4 regions of the Paenibacillus cineris genome follow, and region 1 is predicted to be linked to each of the others. Evidence: riboswitches for the same ligand, from Rfam matches in the RefSeq annotation. Region 1 holds a riboswitch; each other region holds the start of a gene.

What was found. A riboswitch is a leader RNA that binds a small molecule or an ion and turns the genes downstream of it on or off. The one in region 1 is predicted to bind cyclic di-AMP.
Region 2: another riboswitch for cyclic di-AMP. It lies ahead of KI379_RS33495 (C40 family peptidase); the one in region 1 lies ahead of KI379_RS05555 (C40 family peptidase).
Region 3: another riboswitch for cyclic di-AMP. It lies ahead of KI379_RS32675 (3D domain-containing protein); the one in region 1 lies ahead of KI379_RS05555 (C40 family peptidase).
Region 4: another riboswitch for cyclic di-AMP. It lies ahead of KI379_RS30610 (TrkH family potassium uptake protein); the one in region 1 lies ahead of KI379_RS05555 (C40 family peptidase).

What each region holds. Positions count from the first base shown of each region.
Region 1 is NZ_BORU01000001.1:1,120,025-1,122,228, reverse strand. Features, by position in the region: gene KI379_RS05560 (multicopper oxidase family protein) at 1-656, shown strand, start outside; gene KI379_RS05555 (C40 family peptidase) at 727-1,197, opposite strand; cyclic di-AMP (ydaO/yuaA leader) riboswitch at 1,202-1,333, opposite strand; gene KI379_RS05550 (YdhK family protein) at 1,808-2,204, opposite strand, start outside.
Region 2 is NZ_BORU01000009.1:36,952-39,155, forward strand. Features, by position in the region: gene KI379_RS33490 (C40 family peptidase) at 1-461, shown strand, start outside; cyclic di-AMP (ydaO/yuaA leader) riboswitch at 839-978, shown strand; gene KI379_RS33495 (C40 family peptidase) at 982-1,473, shown strand; gene KI379_RS33500 (GNAT family N-acetyltransferase) at 1,695-2,183, shown strand.
Region 3 is NZ_BORU01000007.1:12,083-14,286, forward strand. Features, by position in the region: gene KI379_RS32670 (TatD family hydrolase) at 1-575, shown strand, start outside; cyclic di-AMP (ydaO/yuaA leader) riboswitch at 780-1,006, shown strand; gene KI379_RS32675 (3D domain-containing protein) at 1,277-2,204, shown strand, end outside.
Region 4 is NZ_BORU01000005.1:292,560-294,763, reverse strand. Features, by position in the region: gene KI379_RS30610 (TrkH family potassium uptake protein) at 1-887, opposite strand, end outside; cyclic di-AMP (ydaO/yuaA leader) riboswitch at 955-1,099, opposite strand; gene KI379_RS30605 (CPBP family intramembrane glutamic endopeptidase) at 1,358-2,204, shown strand, end outside.

The DNA.
Region 1 (2,204 bases):
CGATTGCTCCCGGAGAACGATATGACATTGAATTTACCGCAGATCATCCCGGAAATTGGTTGCTGGAAGAACACGCAAAGGATAATCGAGCACAAAATATGAAAGCCATGATTCAATACGAAGGTTCTAATGCGAAGCCCGACCCTTCCGATGCCTTCGAAGAACTCCCCGATTTTGATTTGGAGAAGTACGGAACCATGTCTGCAACCGCATTTTCTTTGGATCAAAGCTTTGATGAAGACGTGACGATGAATCTGAATACCGAGATGAGAAATGGAGATATGGTTTACACGATCAATGGAAAGGTTTTTCCGGACACGGATACAATCAAAGTAAAAAAAGGAGATAAGGTAAAGGTGACCTTTGTAAATCAATCCAGAATGGACGATCACCCGATGCACCTGCACGGCCATTTCTTCCAAGTCTTGAGCAAGAATGGCAAGCCAGTTCAAGGATCTCCGATCATGAAAGACACGCTGAACGTCAAACCTGGCGAAACGTATGAAGTTGCTTTTGAAGCTGACAACCCTGGTGAATGGATGTTCCATTGCCACGATTTACACCACGCCTCCGCTGGAATGGTAACTGATGTGATGTATGATGATTATCAAAATAATTATACGCCTGATCCCAATGTGAACAACGTCCCTGAATAAACAACAAAACGCACCGGCTGACTTCAGCCGGTGCTTTCATTTTTGATTTAGGTAGATTATCCCGACTAGATCAAATTTCACTGATCATTTTCAGGTAACTTTGTTGACTCACGACGCGGCGTGCTGTAACATACCGATTTTTATAATATGAATCCGATAATTTGCTAATGGTAACGCCTTTACTGCTTGAAGAGTGTGCAAACTCATTATTGCCGATATAAATACCCGCGTGGGATATTCCCGTACCGTCCGTATTAAAGAATACCAGGTCTCCTGCTCTAAGGTTTTCACGATCTACTGGAGTTCCGACTTGAGCCTGTGTTTTAGATGTGCGGGGTAAATCTAAATTGAATTTATCGAATATGTATAAAATAAAACCGGAACAGTCAAAACCAGCCACTGATGTGCCGCCCCACTGATAAGGAGTGCCTACGACCTTATCCACCTCACTTTCGAGTTTAACGGAGCTGGCAAAGGAACTGGTTGCACTTGCTGAAAAAACAATGGCCGCACCTAACATTGACAGTATTACTTTCTTCACGATGTAGTTCTCCTTCCGATGCCTACGGAGTTAGCTAAGGGTTCGGTAGAAGGTTCCCTCTATTCTTCAATGAGAATATTTCACCCAAAAATGGTTCCCCCGTTTTCAGTATCAAGAAATTCGGCAATAATGATTAAAAAAATGTAACCCTACATAATGTAGTATACAATCAGTTTTTTTGTCAATGGCTAATTAATAGATTCCCGTTAATCGTAACTATTTTACTGATATTTGTTGAATTTTATGGAAGTTTCAGCGAAGCTGAGTAAAGTTTGTCGATTACTATTCCCGAAATCGAGGTACTTATCTTGGTAACGGAACATGTTAAGCAAGAAAAAATAACAATTTTGTAAAGGATTGATTCCGAGCAACAAAAAAACTAAGGCAAATCATCATATAGACGCCAAACAAAAAACCGATCTGGCATTGCCAGATCGGTTAATTTATCCGTCAGTACACAGTCGAACCATGATCTTCATTGAGCTTGTCGATAACACGTCATAACGCTGCCCATATCCAATATTTACAGTATCAGTCATATAACATACATAAGGAGAAAGGAACTCGCCGTCTTGTGCCACGCAGCATCACTCACCTGCTAAAAAATACTCTATTTAGAAAGCTCACTTTCGACTACCCATTGATGATTCTTAACGGGGTTTCCTCCTGTAGTTGGCGTGTAGTCAACCATGTACACCGTTGTTTTTTCAGCTGAGTCAATGGTGCCCTCTGCGCCTTTCATACCTTCCATGTGATCAGCCTCCATGGTCACCTTAGTTCCAGGTTGCAAGGGCTCACTACCCGCATCCTTTATTTCCTCCTGGATAATCCACTTGTGATTGGGGACGGGTTCACCTCCAGTGGTTGGAGTATACGTTACAGCATAAGCCACCGTGTCGTAGGCACCGACCACTTTAGCCTTAGCTCCATCCATGCCCTCCATATGCTTGGCATGGATCACAACCTCATCTCCAACTTTATATGTGGGATTTTGAGCTTCTTTTAAC
Region 2 (2,204 bases), on a different contig from region 1:
AGAAGTTGGCAGCCGCAGCGCTGGGCCTTACACTTGCGTTCTCCATGGGCACCGGCAGCGTATTTGCGGATTCATCTCTGAATCACATCGTTAACAACACGATCGGCGTTTCTTACAAAACCGGCGGAACAACTACGAACGGCTTCGATTGCTCCGGTTTTACCCGTTACGTGTACCAAAAGCTGGGGTTAAACCTCCCGCGTGTATCCGCTGCGCAATATAAAACAGGTACCGCTGTTTCCAAAAGCCAGCTGAGAGCAGGAGACCTGGTTTTCTTTAACACCCTAGGCGCAGGCGTATCCCATGTCGGTATTTACATCGGCAACGGAAAATTCGCGCACGCGTCCTCTTCGAAAGGCGTTACCATCAGCAAACTGAGCCAAAGCTACTACGCCAACCGCTACGTTGGCGCCAAACGGGTCATGAGTACGGCCAAATATCAAGCTGCGGTTTACAATTGATTATCTCTCGAAAACAATGCATATCCAGAACAACCCGCGCCGCTGATTTTTGCCGAAATCGCCCCGCGGGTTTGTTGTTACTTATTAGACGTAAGAACCACCGAAAAGGTAACAGCATTTCAAAAAATTTTTTTACACGAGTAAATCCACGGTTTTCTCCTGTTTTTTCCACCCTTGTCATTTCTTTTACCCACTCGTCCAACAAATAAACATCATTTCCTATAAATTTTCCTACAAATCTTCTTTTTCTGTTAGAAACAATTGCCAAAGTCCGATTCCTTTGTTACAATAGTCCCAGCGATAGTAACAACTTTGTAATCTTTACCTGACACAAAGTTGCGAACGAATAAGAAGTACCAGGGAATTATACATAGTGTAAAAAGTTCATGCCGAATTTCCTCACACTAAGGAAAGCGGGGGAACCAGTTATGGGTGAATTGATCTTGCTTCAGAGGGATCATAGGGGGCCTTCTACCGAATCCTTAAGCTAACCTCGCAGGCGCCGGAAGGGGTATTTTACTTGAAGAAGAAGCTTGCAGCAGCAGTCATGAGTTTCGCCATCGTGCTCACGGTCGGCACAGGAAGCGCTTTCGCGGATTCCAAGATGGATAAAGTGATCGACAGTGCGATCGGAACCAAGTACAGAACGGGCGGAACCACAACAAGCGGATTTGACTGCTCGGGATTTACAATGTATGTATTTGATCAATTGGGCATCGATCTGCCCCATCAGTCTGGTTCCCAGTTCAGCATGGGTTCGGCCGTATCCCGCAGTGATCTGAGAGCAGGCGACTTGGTATTCTTTAATACATCGGGAGCCGGAGTATCCCATGTCGGAATTTACGTCGGCGACGGAAAATTCGCACATGCCTCCACTTCTCGCGGTGTGATCATCAGCTCTCTGAGCGACAGCTACTACGTCAACCGCTACGTTGGCGCCAAACGAATCATGAGTACGGATAAATACAAAACCGCCGCCGTCGATTCCGAGGACGTTGATGACGTCCAGTAATGCAGGTAAAGCAAGGGTACGAGATCCCGTAGAATGAGATTTTTGCCGAAATCTCCTTTTGCGGGATTTTTTGCGGACAGAAATGGGTAACCTTTCCATTCCCGCCCGCTACTCCTCATTTACCCCTCTATTCCGAAATTAAACAGATATCTGGGACAATCCGGAATATTTTTTCTCTAATGTTCAAATCCTACAGGGAGGTCTGGAAGGGAGATCTGCACATGAACCTCCAACATGAGAGCTTCATGATCGTTCCTATGACCCGGGAGCATGCTGAGACCGTCTGCAGCTGGGTGTACGAACCTCCATACGATTTATACGGTTGGCTGCCGTGGGATCAGATGGAGGCGCTTGGCGTCGAATTTGGTGATCCTGAGGTGAGGCAAAGCCAATATGTATCCGTCCTGGATGCTGAACATACCTTGTGCGGGTTCGCGCAGTTCTTTCCCTTGACAGGTGTGACCCGGCTTGGTGTTGGCATGCGGCCTGATTTATGCGGCAAGGGGCTGGGTAAGAGCTTTATGCAGGCTGTGGTCGGCGCAGCCCGTGAAAAACGGCCTGGGGACGAAATCGACCTTGAAGTGCATACATGGAATAAGCGGGCCATCCGGGCTTACGGGAAGTCGGGGTTTGTCATCGCTGATACCTATCCCAAGCTGACCCCTGAAGGTGAACAGCTGTTTCACTGTATGGTCTATGAAGGGGTCTAACTTGAACATTCCATCATCATA
Region 3 (2,204 bases), on a different contig from region 1:
AGGACGCCGTTTTTATGCAGGAAGGCGATCTGGATTGGATTGCATCCTTATGCAGTCACCCCAAGGTGGTGGCCATCGGTGAAATTGGTCTGGATTACTACTGGGACACCTCGCCAAAGGACGTGCAGCACCGGGTCCTCCGCCAGCAAATTGGACTGGCCCGAGAGCTCAACATGCCGATTGTTATACATAACCGGGACGCCCATGAGGATATTGTGAAAATATTACGGGAAGAGAAGGCCGGCGAGGTCGGCGGTGTCATGCATTCGTTCTCGGGGAGCTGGGAAACCGCGAAGCTATGCCTGAATATGGGCTTCCATCTTTCGTTTGGCGGACCTATTACGTTCAAGAATGCCAGAGTCCCCAAAGAGGTTCTGGCTCAGGTTCCGATGGACAGGCTGCTCATCGAAACGGACTCTCCTTATCTCACGCCACACCCTTTCCGAGGGAAGAGAAACGAGTCGGCAAACGTCCGTCTGGTCGCTGAAGCGGCAGCCCAGATTAAGGGGGTTGACCTGGAGGAAATTGCCCAGATTACCACCCAAAATGGGCTGGAACGATTTGGAATTGTATGAAATCGGGAGAAAAACAGCCGAAAAAATGAGCATGAGCGAATGATTAAAGAATTTTAACAAACAAAACGCCGAATATTACATTTTTTTAACCACTTTTTCAAATAAACGTGGTTGATTACCGCTTTACAACATGCATCAAAACAGGATATCATCTTTTCAGTGAATCATTGAGCTGTCGTTAAGGTCTTACCTTCGCAGCTTCATGAACCAGTCTCGCTGAGTCTCCCGCATGGGAGAACGGGGGAACCAATACTGGAGCGGGGCATGACAGACCGGAAGCGGTCCGGTGCTCGCAATCGTATTTGATTTCTTTCTTGGGTCTCTGGGGTGAATTGAACGGCTTTACGCCATGAGCGTAAGGACGCGAATAGGGCGGCTCTCTTTCGCCCGAACCCGACAGCTAACCCCGTAAGCGGATAAAGAGAGGTACCCTCGTGCATGACAATTCCGATATTCAGACATCCGGAAGCCACGAAAGAGTCCTCGTAAGCTCTTTTCTATCGGCTTCTTTTGTTTTGAATAAAGGAGAGGCAGTCATCATACTGTTGTATAACAGGAGGTGACAAATCATGATGGAGAGATTGGTTCATGGTGCAAGAACGCATGCTTTCTGTGGGTTCTTGTAAAAAATTGAGTATAGTCGCGTCAAATACAATCATGCATAACTCTAGACGGCGAGGCTATGAAGGAGGATCGAGAAAGTGGGCGTTTTCCAACCAGAGAAGACCCATGATTCAAAAATCTCCAGCATGTCTTACGCATTGCGATGGAAGCATGAGAATTTGCGCCAGATCTCCACTGCAGCTATCGTTTCAATCGCGGTTACCCTGATGATCTTGCTGCTCGTGTACAGTCAATCGCGAAAACAAGTTTATTTGGTAGTAGACGGTCAAATGAAATCTGTACAGACCAATACATCTTTACTTCAAGAAATGCTGGATGAGCAGGAAATCAGTCTGAAACCCGAGGACCAAATATCGATGCCGCTGAGCGGGGCTATATCCGACGGCGACAAGGTCGTGATCGACCGCGCGAGTCCTGTGAAGGTGACGGCTGATGGTGCAACGAAGCATTTGTATACAACGGCCAAAACGGTCGGCGACGTGCTGAAAGAAACCGGCGTCAAAGTCAAGGAAACAGACATTGTCACTCCGGCTGTCGAAACGGCGGTCTCCACCAACACGGACATCCGGATCGTCCGGATGAACAAACAAGTGATACAGCGTCATGAATCCCTCCCCTTCCGGGTGGTCAAAACCTCCGACCCCAGCATTTACAAAGGCGAGTCGCGGGTGATTCAGCAGGGATCTCCTGGCGTCATGGTGCAGTACATCGAAAAGAAGTACAAAGACGGCAAGCTGGTGTCCATGAAAATGGTGGGCAAAAAAGTGCAGACGGTGACCAAGGATAAGGTCATTGCCGTCGGCACGAAGAAAAAGCCTGTTCCCGTAGTGACCGAAGTCAAAACAGCCGTTGCCAAAGCTTCTTCTACCCCTGCCAAGGTGAAGAAGGTCAGCAGCAGCAGCAGCAGCAGTAACAACCGGGTCAGCAAGGCCGGCGTTGACTTTTCCTACAAGAAGCTGATCAAAGTCTCCATGACCGCTTATTCGTCTGGCGAGTCCGGAGTCG
Region 4 (2,204 bases), on a different contig from region 1:
AAAAATTGCGATGCCTGGCGCATATCTGCCAAGTTCAGCGTATTCGCCCCTGCCGTCCGCGGCGTGACCGACTGGAACAGGGAGGCGAGAATTTTGCCGCCCCAATTCAGCGAACCGAGCGTCTTGGGATTCGTGAATTCAAAGATAAAGATGACGACCGCTCCGACCACAATCAGGGCACCGGTCATGGACAGCACCACTTTGGTATGGAGCGACAGTTTCCGGTGTACCTGGTAATCCACCAGATCGGACATGACGATAAAGCCGATGCCGCCGGATACGATCAGAAACATCACGACAAAATTGACGAGCGGATCGTATACAAATCCCGTCAGGCTGTTAAAATGGCCGAACAGGTCAAATCCCGCATTATTGAACATGGACACGCCATGAAATATTCCAAAATAGATCGCTTTTCCAAGAGGCATATCGAACGACCACCGGATGGCGAGCAGCAACGCTCCGCAGCCTTCGATACTCAACGAAAAAAATATCACTTTCCGAATCAGGCGGACGATGCCTTCCATCGTGTTCTGATTCATCGCTTCCTGCAGCAGGAGCCGGTCCCGGAGCGAAATCCGGCGCTTGAACACCAGAGCGATCAGCGTGGCCATCGTCATAAAACCGAGCCCGCCGATCTGGATCAGCAGCATGATGACGACTTGACCGAACGTGCTGAAATACAGCCCCGTATCTTTGACAACCAAACCGGTCACGCAGGTCGCCGAGGTTGCCGTAAACAAGGCATCCATAAAATTCAGCGGCTTACCCGTCGTGTTCGAAATCGGCAAGGTGAGCAGTATGGCTCCGATCAAAATGATGGCCGCAAAACCGAGCGTTAATACTTGCGGAGGGGCCAGCCGGAACCACTTCCATTTCCCAATCAATACATTCACCTCTTTAAAAAAGTCAAAAGAAAAAAAGCATCGGAAATCCAATGCCTTTCGGTTTGGCTCCTGCATGCACGACGCCTACGAGGTTAGCTGACGGATTCGGGCATGCACAGGTTGCCCTATTCGCGGACTAAACCGTCCCAACGAAATTCACCCCAAAAAATTGGTTCCCCCGTTTTCACTTGGAAATTCGGCGTTCTTATTCATTTGCATCAAAATTATAATCTTTATTGTAGGACTTCACAAAGGCCTTTTTCTGATGAATTGGATGGAAAACAGCCTGATTCGCAATGCAGGTGGACACGGCCTGCGGTTATCTTCTCTTTTCGATGGCTTTCCTTGATTTTCATCGTTTTTTCACCACTATTTTCAGGGTATACTGGTTTTGGGCGAATCTTCTATGTTATGTTTACCGTACTGTATTGGGGGGAATGGTATCTTTATCACATTCAAGGGGGGATTTCATGGACCGGTTAAACCAGCCGCTGGAAATCAGGGCCAATTATAAATGGCTGGGCATTTTGGGGGTCATCGGCCTTATTTTATTCTTTTTTGTACAAGTGTTTCCGCAGACGAGCTCGGAGACGCTAGAGGGGCAAACGACCAAGGTCATCAGCAAATCGGAGGCGGAAGCAGCCGCCAAAGCGTTTGCCTCGGACCGGTTGAATATTCAAACAGGCATTGCCGCCGAACCGCTCGTCACGTACCAGTCGGAATCGGACCTTTACGGTTATTTATCCAGAGAGAAGCTTCTTAACGAATATAACAAGAAATACGAACCGAAGTATCCTTATGACGTGTTCCGGGTCCGGCTGCCCGAGTCGAGCGATCAGGGATATGTCAATGTAGACGTACATATGAACACGGGCAAGGTGGTCGGGTTCTCTATCACGCCTCCATACTCCAAGTATGCTGCCGCGATGGCTGAATCGAACGAAACCATGCGCAAGCAGAAACTGAGAATTGTGGAAGGGAACATGACGCTGGAGGATAAAGAGGAAATCGCCTCGTCCTGGCTGCAGAAGCTGGGCTATAACACCGGCTCCCTGAAAGTATCGAGCGGCAAGGATGAGCCCGGATTGATCTATACCGACTTCTCCTCGCACATCGGGGAATCGCAGCTGGAATTCAAGTTTGCCTTTGAGGATGGGGAGCTTCACTCCTTCCTCCCTGGATTTTCGGTCCCATCCGCTCATACGGCTTATGTAGAGAAGCAGACCAAAAGCGCCACGATGCTGACTATGCTGGGATACGGACTGTTTACGATCGTGCTCGGCATTCTCGCCATCATTTACAGTGCACTGACGCGGC